DNA from 3 places in the Murimonas intestini genome. Region 3 is predicted to be linked to each of the others. Evidence: predicted binding sites of a transcription regulator. Region 3 holds the regulator's gene; each other region holds the start of a gene.
The links. The regulator NrdR, encoded in region 3, represses ribonucleotide reductase genes. The targets are predictions, from matches to a motif close to CACAANATNTTGTG.
Positions count from the first base shown of each region.

Region 1: a site for NrdR is predicted at 2,323-2,336, ahead of NSB28_RS12105 (ribonucleoside triphosphate reductase). Genes of this name have one in related genera too.
Region 2: a site for NrdR is predicted at 2,209-2,222, ahead of NSB28_RS11925 (adenosylcobalamin-dependent ribonucleoside-diphosphate reductase). Genes of this name have one in related genera too.

Region 1 covers NZ_JANKBI010000007.1:57,504-62,098, forward strand. Annotated here, with positions in the region: gene NSB28_RS12105 (ribonucleoside triphosphate reductase) at 1-2,128, opposite strand, end outside; gene hflX (GTPase HflX) at 2,461-3,711, opposite strand; gene NSB28_RS12115 (tetratricopeptide repeat protein) at 3,743-4,595, opposite strand, start outside.
Region 2 covers NZ_JANKBI010000007.1:15,686-20,280, forward strand. Annotated here, with positions in the region: gene NSB28_RS11925 (adenosylcobalamin-dependent ribonucleoside-diphosphate reductase) at 1-2,162, opposite strand, end outside; gene NSB28_RS11930 (hypothetical protein) at 2,280-3,173, opposite strand; gene NSB28_RS11935 (hypothetical protein) at 3,154-4,595, opposite strand, start outside.
Region 3 covers NZ_JANKBI010000012.1:42,235-46,829, forward strand. Annotated here, with positions in the region: gene NSB28_RS16100 (cation-translocating P-type ATPase) at 1-1,365, shown strand, start outside; gene NSB28_RS16105 (YlmC/YmxH family sporulation protein) at 1,366-1,623, opposite strand; gene nrdR (transcriptional regulator NrdR) at 1,850-2,299, shown strand; gene NSB28_RS16115 (DUF5717 family protein) at 2,449-4,595, shown strand, end outside.

The DNA of each region.
Region 1 (4,595 bases), on a different contig from region 3:
TTTTCACATCCTCATCAGACACAGTCACGATACTGCTCTGTACCTTGTGCATACAGGAATTCTGTACATCGTAGAGCTGGCGGTTCTTGTATTCCTGGCTCTTGCCGTCATTCCAGTTCTGGACAGGACGGTAGTAGCCTGTGATACGGCTGTAGACCTCTGCTCTGGCACCGCAGACCGGACACTCAAAATGCTCTCCCGCGATATAGCCATGTTCCCTGCACACTGAATATGTAGGTGACAATGTATAATATGGAAGCTCATAATTCTCTGCAATCTTGCGGACAAGGGTTGCAGCAGCTTTCCAGTCAGGCAGCTTCTCTCCCAGGAATGCATGGAACACAGTTCCTGAAGTATAAAGAGTCTGAAGCTGGTCCTGGATATCCAGGGCTTCAAAAATATCAGATGTAAATTCTACCGGAAGGTGGGAGCTGTTTGTGTAATACGGAGTATCCCCTTCTTTTCCTGCAGTCCTGATCTTGGGCCAGCGTTTCCTGTCATGCTTTGCCAGGCGGTATGTGGTTGATTCAGCCGGAGTGGCCTCCAGATTGTACAGATCGCCGTATTCCTCCTGATAGATAACAAGGCGTTCCCTCATGTGGTTGAGCACATCTTTTGCAAACTCCTGTGTCTCCTTGTTTGTCAGATCCTTCTCCAGCCATTTTGCATTCAGCCCCACTTCATTCATTCCGATCAGGCCGATCGTTGAAAAGTGGTTTTCAAAGCTGCCAAGATAACGTCTTGTATATGGATAAAGCCCTTCATCCAAAAGCTTGGAGATTACTGTTCGCTTGATCTTCAGGGAGCGCGCTGAAATATCCATCATGTGGTCAAGACGCCTGTAAAACTCTTCCTGAGTGTCTGACAGATATGCAATACGAGGAAGGTTGATAGTGACAACCCCCACACTACCCGTGCTCTCACCGGACCCGAAGAATCCTCCTGTCTTCTTGCGGAGTTCTCTTAAGTCAAGGCGCAGACGGCAACACATACTCCTGACATCGCTTGGCTGCATATCGCTGTTGATATAATTTGAAAAATAAGGTGTGCCGTATTTAGAAGTCATCTCAAAGAGAAGCCTGTTGTTCTCTGTGTCAGACCAGTCAAAATCCTTTGTGATAGAGTAAGTAGGTATAGGATACTGGAATCCGCGTCCGTTGGCATCACCCTCGATCATGATCTCAATAAATGCCTTATTGATCATATCCATTTCCTTCTTACAGTCTTTATAGCAGAAATCCATGGGCTTTCCTCCTACGATCGCAGGAAGCTCTGCCATGTCATCCGGCACTGTCCAGTCCAGAGTAATATTGGAGAACGGAGCCTGTGTTCCCCACCTGCTGGGCGTATTTACACCATAGATAAAGGATTCAACACATTTCTTCACTTCGGGATAAGTCAGTTTATCTGCCTTTGCAAACGGAGCCAGGTATGTGTCAAAGGAGGAGAACGCCTGGGCGCCTGCCCATTCATTCTGCATGATCCCCAGGAAATTGACCATCTGGTTACAGAGCACGGAGAGATGTTTTGCCGGAGCAGATGTGATCTTGCCCTCGATCCCTCCCAGGCCTTCTGTGATCAGCTGCCTTAAGGACCAGCCTGCGCAGTATCCTGTCAGCATAGACAGGTCATGCAGATGGATATCAGCATTCCTGTGTGCTTCGGCTATCTCTTCGTCATAGATCTCTGAGAGCCAGTAATTCGCAGTGACAGCGCCTGAATTGCTTAAGATAAGCCCTCCCACAGAATATGTGACTGTGGAGTTCTCCTTTACACGCCAGTCCTCCACCTTTACGTAGCTGTTTACAATGTCTTTATAGTCAAGGATCGTAGATTTCATATTCCTGATCTTTTCACGCTGCTTGCGGTACAAGATATAAGCTTTAGCCACTTCTGCGTATCCTGTCTGGACAAGTACATTCTCTACGCTGTCCTGGATACTTTCCACATCCACTGTGCCGTCTTTGATCTTTTCCTGGAAGTCCGCAGTCACCCGAAGGCTTAACAGGCTGACAATATCATCGTCGTACTGTTTCTGCACAGCATCAAATGCCTTTTCAATAGCACTGCTGATCTTCTGCAGATTAAACTCCGCAACCTCTCCATCTCTTTTTACAACTTTAAACATCCTAATTCTCCTTCCGAACGAATAAATAATTCCCCTATATCCTGGTAAACGAAGCTCTGCCGCTTATTTCACTCCTTGGGCAGACTCCGGATTTTCCCCCGCACCGGAAAAACCGATTACACCCATTGTAGCAAAGTTTCCCATATGCGTCAAGGCAAAAAAACACCATATCTATGTGCTGTTTTTTGTGCAATAACTAGATATAGTGTTTTTTTATTTTTCTTTTCGCATGTGGTATTCTTTAAAAACCAGCTCAATCGCTCTATTTTTCTACATAAATCCTTGTTTTTCACTCATTTATCCGGCAACAATATCTTGTCTCAAATCATATTCTACACTTCTGTCATTCCATATATTTCCATAGGGATGTATGCCCTGACATAAATCCCCTCAGGACGGTAATCCTCTTCCAGAAGCTGGCCGTATTTCCTGATCAGCTGGATACAGCCCGCCTTATCGTAAGGATATACCCTCTCGATCAGCACATTTCTCGCCTGAAGGATCTCTTCCAGCACACTCTTCAGCTCATCAAGTCCCGTTCCCTGCTTCGCAGAAATATTCAGGGTCTTATCTGCCTTAAAATCTCTCAAGCGCTCTTTTTCCTGTATCTTATCCTGTTTATTGAACAGGGTGATGACTGTCTTGTCTTTTACCCCCAGTTCAGACAGGGTATCGTAGACTACGTGCATCTGTTTCTCCATCTGGGGATTGGAAGCATCCACCACATGAAGGATGATATCTGCATATTTTGCTTCTTCCAGAGTACTGCGGAATGCCTCTATCAGATGATGGGGCAGCTTCCTGATGAACCCTACCGTGTCCGTCAGCAGCACTTCCTGTCCGCTCTCCAGCTTCAGTGTCCTTGTAGTGGGATCAAGCGTTGCAAACAGCTTATCTTCCTCCAGCACCCCGGCATCTGTCAGGGTATTTAAAAGCGTAGACTTTCCCGCATTCGTGTAGCCCACAATGGCAGCCACAGGCACATTGTTCCTGCTCCGCCTGCTCCTGATGACCTCCCTGTGGCGTTTTACTTCAGCCAGCTCTTTATTCAGCTGGGATATCCTGTCCTTTATCAGACGCCTGTCCATCTCCAGCTTTTTCTCTCCCGGCCCTCTTGTTCCTATACCGCCTCCAAGTCTGGAAAGCGAGCTGCGCAGGCCCACCAGCCTGGCCAGCCTGTACTTCAGCTGGGCCAGCTCCACCTGGATCTTTCCTTCACTGGTGGAAGCCCTGGCTGCAAATATATCCAGGATGATCAGGGTCCTGTCCATGACCTTCATATCCAGTTCCTGTTCCAGGTTGCGCAGCTGGGCAGGAGAAAGCTCATCATCACAGATGACTCCTGTGGCGTCCATAAGCTGCGCCAGCTCCTTCAGCTCAGCTATTTTTCCTTTTCCTATATATGTTCCCGGATGTATCTGCTCCCTGTTCTGGATCAGCTTTGCCACTGTCACAGCGCCTGCCGTGTCCGCCAGGTCCTTCAGCTCGTCCAGGGACTCCTCTGTGTCATCCTCATCCTGCATGCTGACGCCTACCAGGATGACACGTTCCTGCAGTTCGTCATTTTCATATAATTCTGCCATAAATTCCTCTTATTCTCCGATCCTTATATCTCTATCTTGTGGACAGGAAGTCATATTCCTTCTTCCCCTGCTCATCTCCGGGATACATCTGCACATAAGCCTCAGCCTTTACCTTAGCTGTGGAAAAGTCCTTCTTGTTCTCATATGCCACGATTTCGTTGAAATACAGCTCCTGTTTGCCCTTTTCTTCATCCAGGCCCAGTCCCTTGGCTATATCTGCCAGCGCTGCGTCATAATTCCCGTCACTCATTTCTGCCAGCGCCAGACCATTATATGCCTCCGGTGTCTCTCCATATGCATCAATGTACTGCTGGTACATTACTTTGGAGTGTGCCGTGTCACTCAGGGCCATATAGACCTTGCCCATGAGCAGCAGCGATGCAGCGTCCTTTTCCTCCACAGGCTTTACCAGCTCTCTCTGTGCCGCTTCGTAGTCCTCCAGATAATAGTATATCCTTCCTCTGTTATAATAATCCTTCGTCTCCGTCCCCTGGATGGCCAGGGCTTTCTGAAGGTATTCATCCCCATTGGCGGAGAGCTTCTGCTCCTCATAGCACATATAGATATTCAGAAAAAGGTCATAATCTTTAGGCGCAAGGGCGGCAGCTGCATCAAAATCAATCTTCGCTTTGTCCTGCTCCTGATTTGCCAGATAACTTGCCCCTCTTAAATAATAGGCGTCAGCCTCCCCTTTTATGCCCAGTATCTCATTGCAGGAAGCAGCGGCAGCCTCATAATCCCCCATCTTATACTGGGCGGTTGCCTTATAGTAGAGGATATCCTTTTTCGTATCCGGCATCTTGTCCGTAGTCCTCTTTAATGCCTCCTCAAATGACGCTGCAGCCATATCATACTGCCCCAGCCCCATATAAGCCATGCCGGCC
Region 2 (4,595 bases), on a different contig from region 3:
GGCTTTGGCGCCTTCTTCGGAGGCACATCCTTGTCCTCTTCCCTGCTCTCCCTGAGTGCGATCTCAGCCTTTACTTCATTGTACATATCCAGAAGCGCATTCCCCACCGCCATAGGACAGCAGGAGCCTTTGCTCGTATCCTTTGTAGTGGCTCTGCGGACTGTATATGACGGACAGGAGCCTGTAGAATTAAGCTGGTCTATGATGGTATAGAGATCAATACCGCCTCTTGCGCTGATGGATATCATACGCGACAGCCCAATCATGAAATTATTGCAGCCGCCTGTAGAACCTTTGCTCAGATAAGTCTCCAGGAGCGCCCCTGTGTGGGGGTCAAACAGGGCTATACAGTGGAGGCTTCCGCAGCCTGTGATCAGCTTTCTCTTCTTGCCGACCACATCATCATTTACAAGAATGATCTCTCCGCGTCCCAGTCCGTCTCCTGCAGTCACACCCTTCTTCTCCTCTTCTGTGCTCAGCACGCCTACACGCTTGCAGCCATCCCTGAATATAGTTATTCCTTTCAGGCCCTTTTCATAGGCATAGAGATAGAGGCTCTCAGTCTCTTCCACTGTAAAACGGTTTGGCACATTTACAGTGGAACTGATGGAAGCATCTATATGCTGCTGCCAAACGGACTGCATATTGATCCTCTCATGATAATCAAGTGTCATGGCTGTCACAAAATAATCGGGAAGATCCCTGTCATCTTTTATTTTAAAGTCTTTCATATATTTATCCACGATCTTCGTGTAGACTTTGTAGTACACATCACTTCCGTGCAGCGACTCTGTTTTGCGCTCGTAATAGTTGGCAAATATAGGCTCGATCCCTCCGGATATCCCCAGCATTGTGGAAAGCGTTCCCGTAGGCGCTATTGTCAGCAGCTGAGAATTGCGGAGCCCGTATTTCTTCACAAGCTCGATGGTGCCGTCAGAAGTATTTGCCTGGAAATATGGAGTGCTGATGATATCTTCAATACTGCATTTAGGATATGCCCCCAGCTTCTTTGCCAGTACGGCAGAGGCCGCTATGGCAGTATCCGCCATGGCAAATCCTATCTCATCACAGAGGCTGACTGCATCATCCTCCCCGTAAGTGATGCCCATCTTTATCAGCATATCAGCAAGCCCCATGATGCCAAGTCCGATCTGCCTCCAGTCAGCCACGCTTTCACGCTGCTCTTCCAGCGGATGCAGAGGCAGCCCTTCCTCCAGCACTTCATTAAGCGCTTTCACAGATGCTTTTACACACGCTTTAAAGCCATCAAAATCAAAGGATGCATGGTCTGTAAAAGGATCACAGACAAATTCTGACAGGTTAATGCTTCCCAGAAGGCAGCTTCCTCCTGCCGGAAGCGGCTCTTCCGCACATGGATTGACACCTGCATAGGAAAACTCTTTTGTATTGCTTAAAAGATTCCAATCCTTCACCCTGTCCCAGAACAGGGCGCCCGGCTCCGCATAGTCCCAGTTGACCTCGGCTATACGCCTGAACAGTTCCTTTGCATCCACCGCTTTTTCAATCAGCTCACCTGTGGCTTTTCTCAGATAGTGGAGCTTAAAAGGCTTGTTCGCTTTTACGGCTTCCATAAAGTCCCCGCTGATCCTCACAGATATATTCGCTTTTGTAACCTTGTCCAGATCTGTCTTCAGCTCAATAAAATTTTCCACATCCGGGTGTGAGCAGTCAATTGATATCATCAGCGCTCCCCTGCGCCCATTCTGTCCAATCAGCTCTGTCACAAGTGAATACAGCTCCATGAAGGAAACGGCGCCGCTTGTCTCCTTTGCCGCATTGTTGATCCTTGCTCCCTTAGGACTCAGCTTTGAGATGTCAATTCCGCAGCCGCCCCCGTAGCTGTAAGTGCGGGCCAGCTTCTTGGCACACTCAAAGATGCTTTCAATCTCATCCTCAGGCGGAGCGATCACATAGCAGTTGGAAAGACTCACTTTCCGTCCCTCGTTTTCCAGACCTCTGTTTGAAAGTATTCTTCCACCGAATAAAAATTTCTTTTCCTTAATGAGTGAAGCGATCTCCTCATTTCCGCCGCTGATCCTGCCCAGCCAGCTTTCAAAATCCTCACCGTGATTACAGTATTTATTAGTCCAGATATCCATCCCTAACTGGTTCTCTTCACCCAGCCATTCTTGTACGTTCATAATGTTCTCCTTTTGTTCTATATCTAGCATGCAGTAGTAATTATATTACAACATGTAGTATCGTGCAAGAGGAATTTTATCGTTACCAGACGTTACTTTTCCCTCCGTGACCAGTAACTACCAGACTACCTTTTTCAAATACAGCCCCGAAAACAGCAGAAGCAGCCCCGACATGCCAAAGTATATCCTCAGGTTTTTATCTGTCTCGCCCTGTTCTTCAATCCTGCCGCGGTAGGGATTTTCACCTTTAAACCCGATTCCGTTTAAGGTGTTCAGCACTTCAGCTGCATCCTTCTTGTGATAAAGCCCAATGACCAGGCTCTTAGGAGTATCTTCCTCACCCATCATCCGGCAGAATCTCTGTATCTGTGTGATGTCCACATATATTCTGTTGTCCTGACTGTCCCCTGTCTGCCTTAATATGCCAGACATCACGGCTGACTGCACGTTCTGCGCATCTTCTGCCCCGGCGGCTGTCCCCGTACTGCCATCAGCTGAGTAAGCTTCTCCGATCTGAAGTTTCATCTCTCCCTCAGACAGCTTCTGAAGCAGAGTCTCTCGCTCTGCATCACTTACTTTTCCCCCGTCCTTTTTCTGAAATTCCTTTGGGACCTGGCTTCCAAACACCATCTGGACAAAACTGCTCCCGGACATCCTTCCGGCTGCCGCATATTCAAACGGATAATTTTTTATATCTATTCCCGTTATAGTTCCCGTATAAATATAGTTTTCGATTTCAATACTTCCCTGAAGTTCTATGACAGGCGCAGCAGACCTTACAGTTTTCAGGGTTCCCAGATAGTCTAAAAGCTCCTGCGTCACAACTGTTTTCGTGCCGTCAGCCTTGATCTGCCCCCTGGAACGTCCATAAGCTGATCCCTGTATCCCTGTTATACAGATCACTACAATACAGACAGCAGAAAATATCATGCCTGCTGCTCCCAGCAGGGCAGAGTTCTGTCTTTCATAGGCTTTTCTATATATATTTATTTCAGAAGTTCTTTCCAGCATAATCATCAGCCTTTCTTAAAAACAGCCTTCGCACTCCCAGGACTCCCAGTACCAGCGCGATTCCCCCGAAACCCGCAAGTACAGATATCCACCACTGTCCCGCCGTCTCCGGCTCTTCCTTGGGGATTACCGGCGTCAGTATTTCCGGCTTGTTGATAGTTGTTTGAAATGGAATTTCCTTTGTGTATACCTCTCCGAACTCGTCCTCATAGCTCAGCGTGACCATCCCGCTTGTAGGCCCGTATTTTTCTTTTTCACCGCTTCCGTCTGAAGCAGCTGCGCCGTTTCCACCGCTCTCTGTCTCTTCCGTCTCTGCTTCCCCGCTCTTTGTACTGCCCCTTTCCGGTGAACCGGCGGCATCCTTCATATCCTTAGTCCCAATAAATATCTTCGCTGTGCCTTCTGCCGCACTCCCTGCTTCCATATTTCCCACAAATGCAGTTTCCAGGGGAAGAAGCCCTTCCGCCTCTATTGTGTACCTTACATTATATATCCTCGTTCTGCTGAGATTCATTATCTTCATTGAAACAGGTATTGTCTCCGCTGCATAGACCTTTGACGGAATATCCAGACTCTCCGCCTCAAGCTCTATAGGCTGGCTAAGCTGCAGCAGAATATCCTCTGTCTCTGTTATAGCCTTTGCCTCTTTATCCTCATACTCAATTGTAAAAGTGAGCATATCTGTGTTTTCCACTGTATCCTTAAGTACCTCAGCTGTAAATGAGACCTCAAAAGTTCCCCTTGCGTCTACCTTGTCAATATAAAAGTTTTTTCTGTTAAATTTCAGTGTATTATTCTGAACTCCCACCTTAACTTTAATATTCTGTATGTATGCTGACTTGTTTGTATTTATAAATGTGGCTTTTACCGAAGCCTCTTCTCCGGCAAGCATAGGAACCTGGCTGATGTAATAGTCCTCCAGCATAACTTTAGGCTGAGACTGGGGGCCTTCTGTGCCTCCGCCTGCACCCCCGTCACCGCCTCCTGCATATCCCCCGCCAAAGTCCTGAGGCTGATCACCCGGATCATCTCCGTCTGCCGGCTCAGTCTCCTTTTCTTTACTGGCTGCAGGTTTAACCGTCACGTAGAATGTCCTCTTCTGGGAAATTTTCCTGCCGCTTTCAGTCTGTCCTGTGATGGTTATTTCCACAGGATAGGAGCCTGCCTGCATATCTTCCTTCAGCTCCAGAGTCAGTTCCAGCAGATATGCCTCCGACGACGAAGCCTCCCCCTCCACTGCCTTTCCCGTTACCGGCTTTTTCTCCTTATCCAGCTGCACATTTCCTATGAAATCATACTTCTCTTTTTTGACCGTAGTATTGTAATTCTTAAAAATAAAAGGCGCTGTCTCTGTATTTCCCAGATTGACACCGGCCTGTAACTGGTTCTCTTTTATCTGTGTCTTCTCCAGAAACGGAACGA
Region 3 (4,595 bases):
TATACAAGGCTGGGAGAACTTCCCTTTGATTCAGACAGGAAACTGATGACAACCATTAATGAAATGAACGGCAGGTATACAGTCATTGTAAAGGGCGCCTGTGATATGCTGTTCTCCAGGTGCGTCTCAGGAAATGTGGATAAGGCCAGGGAAGAGAACGAGAAGATGAGCAGGCAGGCCCTCAGGGTAATAGCAATTGCCGTAAAAGAAATAGAGGAGATACCTGAGGAACTAAACAGCAGCGAACTGGAGAACGGGCTTACCTTTAAAGGTCTGGTGGGAATGATAGACCCTCCCCGCCCGGAAGCGAAAGAAGCTGTCAGTGTATGCAGGAAGGCAGGCATCCGTCCTGTCATGATCACAGGGGACCATGTAGTGACGGCATCGGCTATCGCCAAAGAGCTGGGAATCCTAAGGGAAGGTGACCAGGCTGTAACGGGAGCAGAGCTGGATGAGATGGGTGAAAAAGAATTTGCTGAAAAGGTAGAGCACATCTCTGTGTATGCAAGAGTATCTCCTGAGAACAAGATAAGGATAGTGCGGGCATGGCAGGCTAAAGGCCAGATCGTATCCATGACAGGGGACGGTGTAAACGACGCTCCGGCGCTGAAGGCTGCCGACATTGGCTGCGCAATGGGAATAACAGGGACAGACGTGGCAAAGGGTGCAGCGGATATGACTCTGACTGACGATAATTTTGCAACTATAGTTGATGCTGTAAAAGAGGGGCGCGGGATCTATGCCAATATTAAGAAGGTGGTAGGTTTCCTGCTGGGAACAAATATTGGAGAGGTATTGACTGTGTTCTGCGCCATGATACTGTGGCGCCAGACGCCTCTGCTGTCCATGCAGCTGCTGTGGATCAATCTGGTGACAGACGGGCTTCCGGCTGTGGCTCTTGGAATGGAAGCAGTGGAAGAGGGCATCATGGATCAGAAGCCAAGGCCAAAGGATGAGGGAATATTTGCCAGGGGGTTCGGACTGAGGATCGCCCTGCAGGGGCTTATGTTCGGCCTTCTTTCCCTGATTGCCTTCAGGATCGGAATACAGGTGACAGGTGAAGCGGCCGGAGGTCAGACCATGGCGTTTATGGTTCTGGCACTTTCACAGGTAGTACAGGCATTCAATATGCGTTCCAACCGCTCGCTGTTTAAAACAGGCTTTTTTACAAACAGAAAGCTGAATATGGCAGCCCTTATATCTGTCCTGCTGGTGGCAGCTGTAGTGTTTACACCGGCAGCAGAGGCCTTCGGACTCATTATCCTGCCTGTGTGGATGTATCTGGCCGCACTCGGGCTGATTCTGGTCCCTCTGCTTGTGATGGAATGTTCAAAAGCCTTTGGACTCATTAAACATGGTGAATGATCACTCGCATTTTTTATAAAATTTTTCTTCATCGATCTCAACAAGGACAATGTCGTCCCCAATCTGGCGTATACAGCACCAGGGTATGACATACTCCGTCTCCCGGCCCAGAAAAGAACATATCTTTCCGGGGCCGGGGACTATGATGGCCAGGATACATCCTGTCTTACAGTCAATATCCACATCCCCGATGCAGCCGATAGATCTGCAGGTGCATATGTTGATCACTTCTTTTTGCCTTAGCTCACAGATTCGCATACTAACTCCGTAGAATTCAGGTATTTGTACTATATATATGAGGTCATGTTACTATATATTCGGCTGGCTTTGATTTAAAGATTGACATAAGGAAGAAGATTGGCTATACTCAGAAAAAAGAAGATTTATGGTTACTGGTCACGGAGTGCACAGTAACGATTTATGGCGGCAGCCTGCCATTTACAGAGCAGCTGCGGATTTCAGCGAAGGATCAGGAGGACATGTCATGAAGTGCCCATATTGCAATCAGGATAATACCAGGGTAGTAGATTCAAGGCCGGCAGATGATAACAGCTCTATCAGGCGGCGCCGGCTGTGTGACGAGTGCGGAAAACGGTTTACTACATATGAAAAGGTGGAGACAATACCGCTTATCGTAATTAAAAAAGACCGCAACAGGGAACAGTATATCCGTTCTAAAATAGAAAGCGGCGTGCTTCGGGCATGTTACAAAAGGCCTATTCCTGTACAGCGCATCAACCAGCTGATAGATGAAATAGAAGTGGAGCTTTTTAACAGTGAGGACCGGGAGATAGAGAGCAGTGTAATCGGAGAAATGGTGATGGATAAGCTTAAAGGGCTGGATGCCGTGGCATATGTGAGATTTGCTTCTGTTTACCGTGAGTTCAAAGATGTGAATACTTTTATGGATGAATTGAAGAAGATGCTAAAATAGGTGGGGCGGCTTATGCTGCCCCGTTACTGTTCACTCCGTGCCCGGCAACACGCCGCCCCCGCTTTTTTGACAAATATCGCCCGGCAGTTGCACAATATGTCAAAAAAGTGGTATACTGAGACGAGATTAAATAAGCGCAGGTGACTAATTTGAAGAGAAGAATAGAACAACTGTTAAATGGAATATACGAATATGAAGCGCCTGAGATGCTTCTGCCTAAGGAAAAGATAGAGCTGGTCCTGAAGAAGGGTGAAAGCTTCAGAGGGAGTTTTATGCTGTCTAACGCGGCAGAAAAGAAAATGAAGGGATTTATTTATTCCACAAGCGCCCGCATGGCATATGAGCCTACGGACTTTTTTGGCGTGGAGACAAAAATAATCTATGAGGCTGATACAAAGGGGATGCAGGAGGGGGATGTCCTGGAAGGGGAATTCACCATCTGCTCTAACCTGGGAGAATATAAAATACCATACAGGATAGAGATAGAGAGGGCAGTGATCAAGACTTCCACCAGCGAGATACATGATATGGAGGAATTTACCCAGCTGGCCATGCAGGATTTCCAGAAGGCTTATGTGCTGTTTCTGTCCCCTGAATTCTCTAAAATGATAAAAAGATGCGCTCCGGAGCATCTGGCCCTATATGAAGGGATCAGAAACCAGGCGGTAAGCTACAGCTGTATGGAAGAGTTCCTGATAGGCTGCGGAAGAAAGAATCCCATCCACCTGTCTCTTGAAAAGAGGACAGCTGTTTTTGATGCCGTCACTGCCAATACTCAGGAAAAAGTCCAGATCACAAAGGATGGCTGGGGATTTCTGCGCATTGATATCACGTCTGATGCAGAGTTTCTTACAATTGAGCATCCTGTGGTGACTACAGATGAATTTTTGGGGAGTTCTTATGATATCTCCTATATTATAGATGAGAGCAGACTCCATGGGGGGAAGAATTTCGCCAGGGTCAGGATAGAGACATGCTATGAGACGCTGGAGTTTGTTGTTACAGCTTCCAGGTCCCGGCAGGCGCGTGACAAGTCTGTGTGGAAGCAGCATAAGGCCCAGGCGGCTATGATGCGTTCTTATATTGATTTCAGGATGCGCAAGATGGATATCAACGCGTGGATCGAAAACACACAGGATGCAGTCATGGCGTACCAGCGAGCCGGCGGTGATAACACGATGATCACACTTCTTCATGTCCAGATGCTGTTTGCCGAGGACAAGTCAGAGGAGGCCTGCATTATTCTGGACAGGCTGGACGACCATAAAGAAAAGCTGAATACTCCGGAGATACTGGGATATTACCTGTATCTGACCACATTTTATAATAAAGACCTGAAGTATGTAGACTATATTGAGGAGCAGGTGGAGAGCCTGTTTCTGCAGAACAGAGAGAGCTGGGTGCTCCAGTGGATCCTGTTCTATCTGCAGGAGAGGTATTTAAACCATCCTTCAGACAAGCTCGGGGCTATCTGCCAGCAGTTCATATATGGCTGCCGCAGCCCGATCATGTACATAGAGGCATATCAGCTGCTGCTCAAGGAGCCTATGCTGATGAAGAGGCTGGATGATTTCTATATCCAGCTGCTCAAATTCATCTGCAGGGAAGGAGCCATGACTAAGACCATCGCCATGCAGGTGACTGATGTGTCCATGCGTTATAAGGTCTTCTCAGAGGATCTGTATGGGATACTGGAAAAGTGCTATGAGCTGTATCCGTCCAGGGAGCTGGTGAGCGCTGTCTGCTCACTGCTCATAAAAGGCCACAGGACAGGTAATGAATATTTTAAATGGTATGAAAAGGGCGTGGAAAAGGATATCAGGCTGACAGGGCTCTATGAATATTACATCGAATCCATGGGAAGCCTTGTGACAAAGCAGCTGCCTCAGATCATACGCATGTATTTTTCATATAATAATACTCTGGGTTACAGGAAAAAGGCATTTGTATATGCAAATGTGATCAGGAACAGGGAATTTGACAGCCAGACATATCAGAGCTACCGGCCGGCCATGGAAAAGTTCATGATAGACCAGCTGGCAGCCGGGAGAGTGAATCCAGACCTGGCTCTTATATACAGGACATTCCTGACAAAACAGCTGCTGAATAAGAAGCTGGCCGACGGACTTGCCAAGACAATGTTTACATATGAGCTTACATGTGAGGTGCCGGGAATCAGGAAGGCTGTTGTCATACACAGCCAGCTGAACCAGGAACAGATTGTGCCTGTTGTGAACGGAAAAGCTTACGTACAGATATATGCTGATGATTATGTCCTGTTTCTGGCAGATGAAGA